2 regions of the Trichococcus flocculiformis genome follow, and region 1 is predicted to be linked to the other one. Evidence: predicted binding sites of a transcription regulator. Region 1 holds the regulator's gene; the other holds the start of a gene.
The links. The regulator LexA, encoded in region 1, represses DNA repair genes until DNA is damaged. The targets are predictions, from matches to a motif close to CNAACANNTGTTNG.

Region 1 (6,266 bases):
CCGCCCGCAGCAGGGCCATCAACAATATTGAAGGGCTGGAACGAGAGGTAGTTTTATTTGCCCATGATGCTGATATTACCTTCATAGGCGACTCTGTGTTGCTCTCGGTTTCGGATCAGCTGGTTACAATTTTTGGTCGGGCAGTTGTCGAAGGTGCAGTCAGCAGACAGCTTTACCAAACTACTGAGGTGATTGCTGATTTAAAAAAACGGGAGCAATTACATGATACGGTTGTTGTCTTTCTTGGTTCCAACGGGACTTTCACCCGTACGCAAATAGAACGCTTCATAGAGGAAATCGGGACATCCAAGGATTTGTTTTTTCTCACCACGAATGTTCCGAGAATCTGGAAGGACAGCGTGAATGAGCAATTGGAACTTGCCGAAAGCACGCATTCCAATGTCCATCTTCTGGATTGGAATGCCTACAGCAGCGGGCATGGCGATTGGCTTCTGGAGGACCAAGTCCATCCGAATCCGACTGGCGCTCAACAATTAGCCCTTTTTGTGGCAGAGCAAATCTATCAAGAATTAAATGATGAAAATGGGAGCAATTGATTATGAAAATTCAATTTTTAGGCACAGGAGCAGGTGTTCCTTCCACCAGCAGAAATCTTTCCAGTATAGCATTGAAGCTGTTGGATGAACGCAATGCCATCTGGCTTTTTGACTGCGGGGAGGGTACACAGCAGCGTGTACTCAAAACAACTATCCGACCCAGGAAAGTGGAAAAAATCTTCATCACCCATCTGCATGGAGATCATATATTCGGACTGCCTGGCTTTTTGAGCAGTAGGGCTTTTCAAGGCGGCAATACTCCCTTGAACATTTATGGCCCTGTCGGAATAAAGGAATTTGTTTTGACCAGTCTGCGTATATCCCAGTCGCACTTGCGCTATCCGATCTTTTTCCACGAAATAACGGAAGATGGCGTTGTGTTTGAAGATGAGCAATTTCGCGTCAGTTGTGCAAAGCTGAATCATGGTATCATTTCGTATGGATACCGTGTTGAAGAAGCAGACTATCCAGGAGAATTGCAGGCCGATAAACTCAAAGAGATGGATGTTCCCGCAGGACCGCTCTATGGAAAACTCAAGAACGGCGAGACTGTTGTTTTGCCTGACGGAAGAACCATCAACGGACTGGACTTTATTGGAAAAACAACTAAAGGACGCGTCGTAACGATTTTAGGCGACACAAGAAGAACGAAAAATACAGTCGTTTTAGCCAGAGATGCCGATGTGTTGGTTCATGAGAGTACCTTTGGGAAAGAAGACCAAGCGATAGCTTCTGATTATTTCCACTCAACGTGCATCGATGCCGCTAATGTAGCAAAAGAAGCAAACGTAAAGCAACTTTATTTGACCCACATCAGTGCGCGTTACTTGAACGGCAATGCGCATCAGCTGCAGCGGGATGCCCGTAAAGTCTTTCAGAATACAAAACTTGTCAATGACTATGACGAGTTCGACATTGCTCTGATGAAATGATTGCCGGAACCCTTGAGAACATACTCACTATTGTTCTCAAGGGTTGTAAGTTGACGATGCATCGGCAAAAAGATGATAATAAGAGTGTGTAAACATCAAAATGAGTGGGGCGATTATAATGAAAAATCAATGGAGATTAGTAGCAGGTATTATTTTGATCATCATCATTGTGTTGTTTGCCGTTTTTAACGTTGATTCTGTGCCGGTCAATTTTGGGTTCGCCGTCTTGGATGGACCTCTGATCATCGTCATTCTTGTTTCACTTCTGATGGGCTCGCTCATCACTTTATTGGTTGCGACAGGGAGTGCGACGAAGAAGAACAAAGAGTTCAAACAGATGCGTGCCGAAGTCGACGCAAAAAGCAAAGAGATCCAAACAGCCGTAGATACTGCAAAAGCCGGATACGAACAGCAACTGAGCGATCTGCGGATGCAGTTATCCCAGAAAGACAGCAAAATCAATTCGCTTGAAGAAGAGTTGATAAAAAAGCTGACTGTTGGTAACCCAGATCAACCGAGCAAAATTTGATAAAAACAGAGCTGGAGATTCATTTGATGGCTACTTCAAGTTAGAAAGAAAAGACTAGAACGGGTTTAGCTTCTAGTCTTTTTTCGGTTAAGGGGGCTGCAGTGCTTCTATATAGTTTACAAAGTAAGGAGTCGGTAAATTGTTATCGTCAAAGATGAATTGGAAAATACGCAAATCAGAAATTGATGCATCTATAAGCCTGGGAATCAGTCAGGCTACGGGCTTATCAGAAAAGTTCGTCCTACTGTGCATGCAGCGCGGACTTGAAACAAAGGAACAAATCACAGCATTCGTCGAAGGGACCCAAATGGAATTCCATGATCCATATTTGCTGCACGATATGGATAAAGCCGTCCATCGTTTGACTGAAGCTATTGAATCAGGGGAAGAAATCGTTGTTTATGGTGATTACGATGCGGATGGCATCACAAGTACTTGCATACTCGTGGAAACCATTGAAGTGTTGGGAGGCAATGTCGGTTATTATTTGCCGAATCGCTTCACGGATGGTTACGGCCCAAATGCCGCCGCATTCAAAAAACTGATCGAAAACGGGGCGCAACTGATCCTGACTTGCGATAACGGAGTTTCCGGTCACGAACCAATAGCGATGGCAAAAAAAATGGGGGTAGACGTCATTGTTTCCGATCACCATGAATTGCCGGCTGTCTTACCTGATGCATATGCTGTCATCCACCCGAAACATCCTGCCGGGTCCTATCCTTTCCCGGATCTTTCCGGAGCTGGCGTCGCCCTAAAAATCGCGGCGGCCCTTCTGGGGGAAATGCCCTTTGAATCACTTGACCTGGCTGCTATCGGCACTGTTGCGGACCTTGTTAGTTTGACAGGCGAAAATCGCTGGATCGTGAAACAAGGACTACAAGTCATGAAACAAGCGCATCGGCTCGGGTTGGCTGCATTGATGGAAGCCGCTGGAATAGATACGGCTGTTTTGGACGAAGAGAGCATCGGTTTCATCATCGGACCACGTTTGAATGCAGTCGGTCGATTGGAAGATGCGGGTCCGGGCGCTGAATTGATGCTGTCATTCGACGAAGAAAAAATTGCTGAATTGGTTGCCTATATTCAGGAAAAAAACGTCGAGAGACAAAACATAGTTCAGTCCATCCATGAAGAAGCCCGTATCCAATTGGCGAAGAATGAAAATTTGCCGGACGTTGTTGTGTTAGGCCACAAGAATTGGCATCAGGGCGTTCTCGGAATCGTGGCAAGCAAATTGGTCGAGGAATTTGGACGGCCAACCGTATTATTTAATATCGACGAAAAAACCGGTATCGCGAAAGGGTCAGCCCGCAGCACCGAGGCGTTGGACATTTATGCTGCATTGGCAGATGCAAAGGATTCGCTTACGAAGTTCGGTGGGCACAAAATGGCAGCAGGCATGAGTCTTCCTGCTGCTGATTTAGCCGCTTTCTCTGAAAAGATCAACAACTATGCTGCTCGCTATCATGATGCAATCGTGCTGGGCGAATCCATTTATATAGACGCCATCTTGCCGCTTGCTGACGTCACCTTGCCGTTTTTGAAGGAATTGGAGTTGCTGAAACCATATGGTACCGACAATCCGAAGCCGATATTCGGCTTCCAAAATGTACCTTTGACAGACATCAGACAAATCGGTGCCGACAACAAGCATCTAAAGTTCAAGCTTAAGGATAAGGAGCTCTTTCTGGATGTGATCGGCTTCAATAAGGGGAGCATCAGCAATCATTTGAATGAGGCGGATGTCGTTTCCCTAATCGGCGAGCTTTCAATTAATGTTTGGCGGGACAGCGCGAAGCCTCAACTGCAGTTGAGGGACATTAAAAATAAACATGTTCAGTTTTTTGACAAAAGGAGTTCGGTCATCCAAGAATCGGTATTGGCTGTGGAAGATGCCTTGTATCTATTTTCGACTTCCAACATCATGAAACAATTTTATGAGCGTATTCCAAGCAGTTCGAATGCGGCCTTGCTCACAGACAATACAGTGGATGCCTTGCAGGCCGTCAGCGCCAAGAATCTCGTGCTCTTCGAATGTCCTTTGAAGCTGAACCTTTTGGCGAATCTCCTGAAGAGTAATCAGTTCGAAAATGTGTATGTCGTCTCTCATGAATCGAATGGCGTATACGCAGATGGCGTTCCTCCTAAAGACCAGTTTGCAAAATTTTACCAGTATATCCGTTCGCATAAGGATATCGACGTGAGAAATCGATTAGATGCTTTGGCAGAATATTTAAAAATCAAGAAAAATCTTGCCATTTTCATGATTCAAGTGTTTTTGGAGGCGGGATTTGTTACAATAGACAATGGTTTCATCAATGAGGTCAAGAATCCCGTCAAAAGGGCTTTGGCTGATACACAAGTATACAAAGATCGCCTGCAGAAAATGGAAGCTGAAAAAATATTCATCTACAGCCCGTTTTCGCAACTGACAAAATGGTTGAATGAACAGATGATGGTTCAATAATTAGGAGGAACATAAAAATGGATTTAAAAAAATATATTGCTGACGTAAAAGATTTTCCGGAACAAGGCATCATTTTCCGCGATATTTCCCCTTTGATGGCAAATGGCGAAGCCTATCGTTATTCAATCAAGGAAATCGTGAAATATGCTCAAGACTTGAATGTTGATAAAGTAGTCGGACCTGAAGCGCGTGGCTTCATGGTCGGTTGCCCTGTGGCTGTGGAATTAGGCTGCGGATTCGCGATGGCCCGCAAAAAAGGCAAATTGCCCCGCGAAACAGTTGAAGTATCCTACGGGCTGGAATACGGGAAAGCGACATTGCAACTGCATCAAGATGCCATCTTGCCTGGCGATAAAGTGCTGGTCTGTGATGATTTGTTGGCTACTGGCGGCACTACAGCCGCGACTATAGAATTGGTTGAAAAATTAGGCGGAGAAGTTGTGGGCTTGGCGTTCTTGATCGAGTTGCTGGATTTAAAGGGCAGAGATCTGATCCAAGGGTATGACATCTTCACGCTGATGGAATACTAAGAGAAGTAATCCTAAATAAGCATAGACACGCAAAAAGGCTGCCGGTTGGCAGCCTTTTTGCGTCAGTTGGAGGACTGTTCTTTAAATGATGTGGTTCCGGTACAGGCCGACTACTTTACCCAGGATGAGGACAGAATCCAGGATGATCGGATCCATGCTCGAATTTTCAGGTTGCAGACGATAGTAGTTATTTTCTTTGTAGAAACGTTTGCAGGTCGCTTCATCATCGTCCGTCATGGCTATGACGATATCTCCGTTTTCAGCCGTGTTCTGTTTTCTGACAATGACGGAGTCGCCATCGAAGATGCCGGCATCGATCATGCTTTCTCCGCGGATTTTCAACATGAATAAAGATCCCGCATTGGATTGCAGATCCGGGGGAACCGGGAAATAGTCGGTTGCTTCTTCTACGGCAAGTATGGGCGCTCCGGCTGTGACAGTACCCAACAACGGCATTTTATCTGATAGGATCCCCAATTTGTCCAGACCTGCTTGGGTCAATTCTATCGCACGGGGTTTTGTAGGATCCCGCTGGATAAAACCATTTTTTTCAAGACGCGACAGATGGCCATGAACCGTAGATGTAGATGACAGTTTTACCGCATTTCCGATTTCCCTTACGGTCGGCGGGTAGCCCTTTTCCTGGACTTCTTCATAAATGTATTGAAGCACTTCAATTTGGCGTGAATCTTTATTTTTAACCATGAGATCATCATCTCCGTAATCCTATATTTATATCGTTTAGGATACCATTAATCCCTCAAAAAATCAAACAGATGTTCGCATGTTCTTTGAAAATTATGTTAGAATATGCCTAGTATTGCCACAAATACAGCAAATGTTGAAGCGTTTTCCAAAAATCGCTAAATTTATCCGTGATTGCTATTTCTTTTTCTCATAATCTTTAGTACAATTAATGAATGAATGCTTTGGAAAGGGGGATGAATACGTGTCAACAACAGCATGGGTAATGATGGTTATTTTAGGAATAGTAATAGGAGCGGTTGGCGGATTTTTCCTTGCAAGACGTTATATGGTAAAATATTTTGAAGAAAATCCACCGATCAATGAAGAAATGTTGCGTTCTATGATGATGCAGATGGGTCAAAAACCATCCGAAAGAAAAGTTAAACAAATTATGGCTTCGATGAAAGCACAATCAACAAAGAAAAAGAAATAGACTAATGAAATAATATACAAAATGTGGATCTTTACGGTTCCACATTTTTATTTTGTCTGAATAAACGC
Region 2 (6,266 bases), 1.4 Mb from region 1:
AGGATTAGTATTTTTTTCAGGAGTGAAATATGGCTATTTTTTAATCTTAATCCTTCTGATTGGTCTTGCTTTTTATTATTACCTACTCATTACAAAGTATATTCAGAATAAAGAAAATAGTTAGGAAGTCCATTTAGACTGAATTAAAAAACTTATACATACATATGTGGGAGGACATACAATGAGAATTGCAATTTTTATCATTACCACAGTAAAAAGTATTGTGATTGGTTTGTTGCCGATCCTAATGATTCATACAATGGGCGATGAGAACTATTCTGAGAGTTTCTATCTGTCCATTTACATCATGAAGTGCATTTTTTCTTTAATCGCAGTTTGGGGAATAAGCGAAGGCCTTGTGACATTGTTGCATTCATTCGATAGCGATAAGTAAATCAGCAATCAACTCAATTGCCACTTGGTATTTTTGAAATGTAACGCCTTATTTAAATTTTTTTTTTGAGAGGATGTCAGATTATGCAATTCCCCCGAAAAAAACGAAATCGTGGTGCCCTAGACTATCTCAAAAAGAATAAGTACCTTCTTTTCGTATTCATTTACTGCATTGTAGCTGCTTTATTTTCTTCCAGACTCATTTTTGAATACGGCGAAACTAAGTTTTATACAACCTTTTTCCTGGGTGGCTTCCTGCTAATAGTTTTCCTTAAAATCGCTTCTTTGGTAACCTCTTCTGAAAAAGAAAAGTAAAGTGAGGATAACTATGCCCAAAAAAACAAACATATCCATTGCGGTATTGAACCTATACACGATCATTCTAATAGGCATGTTTTTACTTTTTCAAGATCAAAGCAGAGCAGTCTTGTTTATTTTGTTTTTGATGTTTATCAATCTTGCTGTATTTACAGTTATTGTACTGTCTAATAAAAAGGAAATTAGAATTAATTTTATAGTAGGCAAATCCCGGAAAAAGGAAATGGTAGACAGCTTTATTTTAAATGGATCGACTCAATTTCTTGCTGTGATTCTATTTGAAATTTTTTCCTGGATTGTGTTAAAAAATCGTGATATTGCTCAAACAATACATTTATGTATGATTGCTGTTGTCTTACTTGTTCTAAAAATAACCACTTTATCCGTATTGTTGAGGAAAATAATATGAAAAAAATAAACAGCTTGATTATGAGGAAAAGGTTTTTTCTGTTTGTATTACTGTTTTTAACAACCTTTCTAATGAATCTCTTTCTTTGGAACGAAACTACTCAGCTGATACGGCAAATGCCTTTATTGGTTTCTTTGAAGGAAAAAAGCGCCGACGATGTTTATGAGCTTCATTTTCAGCCTTCAGCAGATGAGCATAATGTGATTCAACCGTATTCACAAAGTGAACAGGATCGTATTTTACAGTTTCTGGAAAATAGTTTTTTTGATTCTGATGGAAAACCCAATCTTTATAGTGGTAAACAAAGTTATCTATCTGATTCAAGTGCGAAAATGGACAAAGAGAACTTAACACCTGTCACGAAAGAAATGTTAAATAGCGAAATACGAAAAGATTTTATTGATGCAACGTTCATGAATGACATACTCATTCTCAATATAGAACAATCCGTCACGAATGACATTGAAAAATCTGCCGAAACGTTAGATTTTCGAATCGGATTAAATTCCTTAAATGAAAAATTCCGTGAAGAATTCAATTATTATTTTGGCAACTTCATTTTTGGCCTTGCCTTATCGTTGGTCTTTATGTCTTTTGGACTTTTGATTGTATATTGGATCATCTCTTCCAGCCTTAAAATATTCCAACAGGATATTAGATTACATCGCGTGATGGGGCTGACAAATCGAAAGATAACGAATAATTTCAAGCTTTTACTGATGCTTCCGGTTAATGTCTCTTTTATGGTATTCCTAGTGTTCGCTTATTCCTCAGGTTTCCACATTTTGCCTGTTGATTATCTTTATCTTCTTTTGTTAAACGCTAGCTTACTCATTTTTTCAAATCTGATCATCAAAAAGAAGATGGGGGGGATATTGGATGCTTAGCCTAAAGGACATTACAAAAAAATACAAAGATAAAGTGATATTTCAAAATGCTGATTTTGAGGCTGCTACAGGCGAAATAGTATTGCTTATGGGCCAATCGGGAATTGGCAAGTCCACTTTTCTTGATATTATCGCTGGCATAAAAAGCTTTGATTCGGGAAACTATTATTATCAAAACCAAGAAATCTTTCCAAAAAATGACGAACAAATGAGTGCATTCAGAAATCAAACGATAGGCTATATATTACAAGACTTTGCATTAATAGATGACTACAGTGTTCTGGAAAACATCATTTTGCCTTCATTTTATAATGCAACTATGGATACGGAAGCGGCAAAAGAAAGAGCAATATATTTGTCGGATAAATTTGACTTAACAGAAATTCTCCATAGCAAAGTAAAGAATATTTCTGGCGGTCAAAAACAACGGGTTGCGATAGTCCGAAGTCTGATTTTAGATCCACCCATTATCTTAGCTGACGAACCCACTACGAACTTGGATGCGAAAAATTTTGATTTTGTCATAGAAACTTTCAAAGAAGCGGCACATAAAGGAAAAATAATCATCATTGCAACTCATGATGAACGTATTCTGAATATAGCGGATAAGGTTTACCACGTTGAAAACTATAAATTGATTGTCTGACCGTTTAACGTGTCCTGTATCTGCTCATCCCTACTCTAGTTTTAAATGGTAATCTTGATGATCACAGGGTGGACTCCAGTAATACACTTTTAACAAAAATAATTGATACTGTTTTTATGTCGCTGTTCAGTCTTGTTTATGTTTCGTATGTGTTGAGTTTGTTTATGCTTTACATTCACACGCTCTGATCCCATGTATAAAGGAGAGGCCATGAAAAAAATCTACTTGTTTATGTATACGGCAGCATTCCTTCTCTTCCTTCTATATTTCGTGGTAATACCTCGCCAACCATTGCCTTTCTCAAATAAAGTCCATCTACTTCTGATATTAAGTAGCGCGGCTATGGCATTGGGGGCAATCAAACAAAATAACCGGATCAGTATGTTTTGTGGCATAAGCGTTTTTGTACTTATATGCATGAGTTGGATTGTGCAGATCATGGTTCAGCATTTTTAACATATATAACAGGGAAACTTCCTTTTTGGGGAGCTTCCCTGTTTTTTCATATTTCTTTTATCATTTCCCAAAAATATTTTTCACTGTTCGCTTTACAAAACCAAACACACGTTCGTATAATAGGGACATAGAGATTGGAGACGATTTTTATGTATGAAACGGAATTGGTTTTTGATTATGCGAAGGAACCCAGTCGCGATATCCTTTGCATCGACTGCAAATCCTTCTATGCGAGCGTGGAATGCGTGCGGCGCGGGCTGCATCCGCTCGAAACAAAGTTGGTTGTCATGAGCTATCCCTCAGCCGACCCGAAAGAGCGCGGCAGCGGATTGATCTTGGCTTCCTCCCCGGCCGCCAAAAAGGCGTATGGGATATCGAACATCAGCCGGGCCAGGGACTTGCCCTTCCCCTATCCGCCGGGACTGGTGATTGCAGCGCCACAGATGCGGTTGTACATGCAGAAAAATACTGAAATCAACAACATCTACAAGAAGTATGCGGATGAAGACAATCACCATGTCTATTCAGTTGACGAGAGTTTTGTCGATATCACCGGTACCCAGAAACTTTTCGGGAAAAACTCGGCTTACGAAATGGCCAAACTCATCCAGGCCGACGTATTGCAGACGACCGGCATCTACACAACAATCGGCATCGGCGATAACCCGCTGCTGGCTAAGTTGGCGCTCGATAACGCGGCCAAGCATCAGCCGGATATGATCGCGGAATGGCGTTATCCGGATATACCCGATACCGTCTGGAAAATCCCGGACATGACCGATTTTTGGGGCATCGGCAAACGGACCCAACTGCGGCTCAACCAGTTGGGCATCTCCTCGATCCATGACTTGGCGCACACCAATTACTATTATTTGAAGAGCAAGCTCGGCGTCATCGGCGCGCAGCTGTATGCTCACAGTTGGGGGATCGACCGCAGCTTTCTGGGCGAAAAAGTCAAAGTCAGCTCGAAATCCATCGGCAATTCACAGGTGCTCAACAAGGATTACGTGGTCCGATCGGAAATCGAAATCGTCTTGATCGAAATGGCCGACCAGGTGGCGACACGTCTGCGTAAATCCGGCGCCAAGACCCAGCTTGTGAGTCTGAGCATCGGCTACAGCATCAACTACATCGATCAGCTGGGCCGGACCGGCTTCCATCAGCAGCTGAAAATCCCGCCCACCAACGCATCCAGTGAGTTGGTTACACATATCCTGATGATTTTTGACCAGCATTACAAAGACCAGTCGATCCGGAACGTCGGCGTGGGTGCCGGAAATCTGATCTACACGGATTTTCTGCAGCTGGACCTGTTTCAGGAGCCTGATGAACAAGTAAACGAGCAAAAGAAGGATCTGATTGTCGATTCGATCCGCAAAAAATACGGATTCCGCTCACTCGTGCGGGCAGTCAGCCTATTGGAAGGCGGCCGTGCAATTGCGCGTAGCTCATTGGTGGGAGGACACGCGGGCGGCATGGCCGGATTGGAGGAAGGTGAGGAAAATGCTGAAAGAACCAAGAAAACGGACGGATAAGGTGTTTGAGGACTACAACGACTACCATGACCGCGGCATGATCAAATGGGTAACGGCCTACGCGATGGATGAACTTGTGAAGTCCATCTCTGCAGGAAAAGCGGAAGCCGTGAAGGACATCCCGATCCTCCCGCAGATGAGCCCTGCCGAAATCGATGAAACCTTGGCGGAGGCCTTGAAAAAAAATCACCGTCTCTCGGTCCAACTGAACCAAAAGGATCGCTTCGGGCGCCAAACTGAGTCCATTGAAGGCTTTTTTAAAGGCTATTGCGGCGAGGATGAGATCCTGATCGGCGAAGCATGGGTTCCGCTCGAACTCATCCGCAATGTGCACATTTTGCACAAAGAAAAATGGTCCCGAGTGGCGGTATTCAGACAAAATCAGGACTGATTATACAGAACCTTGCTCACAGGACGATTGTTGTCTTTTTCGAACGGAAGGCTTATACTCAAGAAGAAAGAGAACGCTTTCTTTTCTCTTGAGAAGGGGGATATCGTCATGACTTACATCATCCAGACCAGCGTCCATTCCATTGAGGAATGCAAACGTGCTGTAGAGGAACTGCATAAAAAAGGCTATACGAAAGAGCAGATCACATTGGTGACGAACAATGCCTACCAGGAAGCCATCTTGGAGAATTGGGACCTTCGCGGCGCGGACGGCGCGATTTTTTCCAGCCATTCGTTGCTGGAAAAGGTCAACAATCTGTTCAACCTGAAGCAATACGAACATTTCCAGGAGAAGACCGGGACTTTCCCCGGAGGTACGGACTTTCTTGCCGACCGCATCGCCGCCATCGAGAGCGGCAGCATCGTCATCATCACAAAAGAAGCGGACGAGTAACGGTTTCCTGATCGACTCATCAAACAGCTCTGTAACCCATAGAAAATGAAAGGACTGATGTGATATGCCAAAATTTGTGGCAGGTTCGTACCCGACCGTTGAAGCTGTGGAGGCAACCATTAAAACACTCCTCGAAAAAGGGCACAAACAAACCGATCTCCTGTTGGTCACCAACGCTTCGGACAAAAAAGAGCGGCTGACAAAAGAAACCGGCATTGAAGTCATCACCGAAACCGGACAGGATGAGAACTTCGATTGGAAGGAACTCGCCCCGCTCTACCCGTCCTTCGATGAGGAGGCCCTTTATGAACCATCCCCCCAGCATCCTTATCCGCAGTTGTCCTCGGAACAGGAAGAAGAACAGGGACGCAAGATGCAGGGATACTTCTCCGAACTGGAGGAAGGGAATATTTTGATCATCGTCAGCGAGGGTTAAAATAGATTTGTTCATCACTAAAAATGACCGTACTCTTATTCAGAGTACGGCCATTTTTCATTCTTCAAAAAAAGAGAGGCTCTTTTTTGCAAAGCAAGGGTGCTCACCATACTAGTACCGCTTGCACCACTAGGTAGAGAAATATATGAGCACAGCTATAAGAACAAATACATTAATAGATGAAATAATAGTGAGGTATCCACATGAAATCTTGAATAATATTGCTGGAATCTTCTCTCTCCACTGCATCACAATATACAAAGAAAGAATAGCCGCCAAAGGAATGAACATTGAAATGAAGTTCAGAAAAATAACAAAGAAATTTGTCAATCGATCATTTTT

Region 2: ACKPCD_RS01415 (Y-family DNA polymerase) is a predicted target of LexA. The motif match lies at 3,211-3,224, and genes of this name have one in related genera.

Annotation. Positions count from the first base shown of each region.
Region 1 covers NZ_OY759718.1:1,952,558-1,958,823, reverse strand. The annotation lists gene ACKPCD_RS09280 (acyltransferase family protein) at 1-557, shown strand, start outside; gene rnz (ribonuclease Z) at 560-1,489, shown strand; gene ACKPCD_RS09270 (LapA family protein) at 1,608-2,018, shown strand; gene recJ (single-stranded-DNA-specific exonuclease RecJ) at 2,158-4,488, shown strand; gene ACKPCD_RS09260 (adenine phosphoribosyltransferase) at 4,506-5,018, shown strand; gene lexA (transcriptional repressor LexA) at 5,100-5,723, opposite strand; gene ACKPCD_RS09250 (YneF family protein) at 5,968-6,198, shown strand.
Region 2 covers NZ_OY759718.1:213,140-219,405, forward strand. The annotation lists gene ACKPCD_RS01390 (hypothetical protein) at 1-124, shown strand, start outside; gene ACKPCD_RS01395 (hypothetical protein) at 182-394, shown strand; gene ACKPCD_RS01400 (hypothetical protein) at 722-1,120, shown strand; gene ACKPCD_RS01405 (hypothetical protein) at 1,117-2,007, shown strand; gene ACKPCD_RS01410 (ABC transporter ATP-binding protein) at 2,000-2,653, shown strand; gene ACKPCD_RS01415 (Y-family DNA polymerase) at 3,259-4,644, shown strand; gene ACKPCD_RS01420 (hypothetical protein) at 4,613-5,035, shown strand; gene ACKPCD_RS01425 (general stress protein) at 5,144-5,488, shown strand; gene ACKPCD_RS01430 (general stress protein) at 5,553-5,924, shown strand; gene ACKPCD_RS01435 (helix-turn-helix transcriptional regulator) at 6,054-6,266, opposite strand, start outside.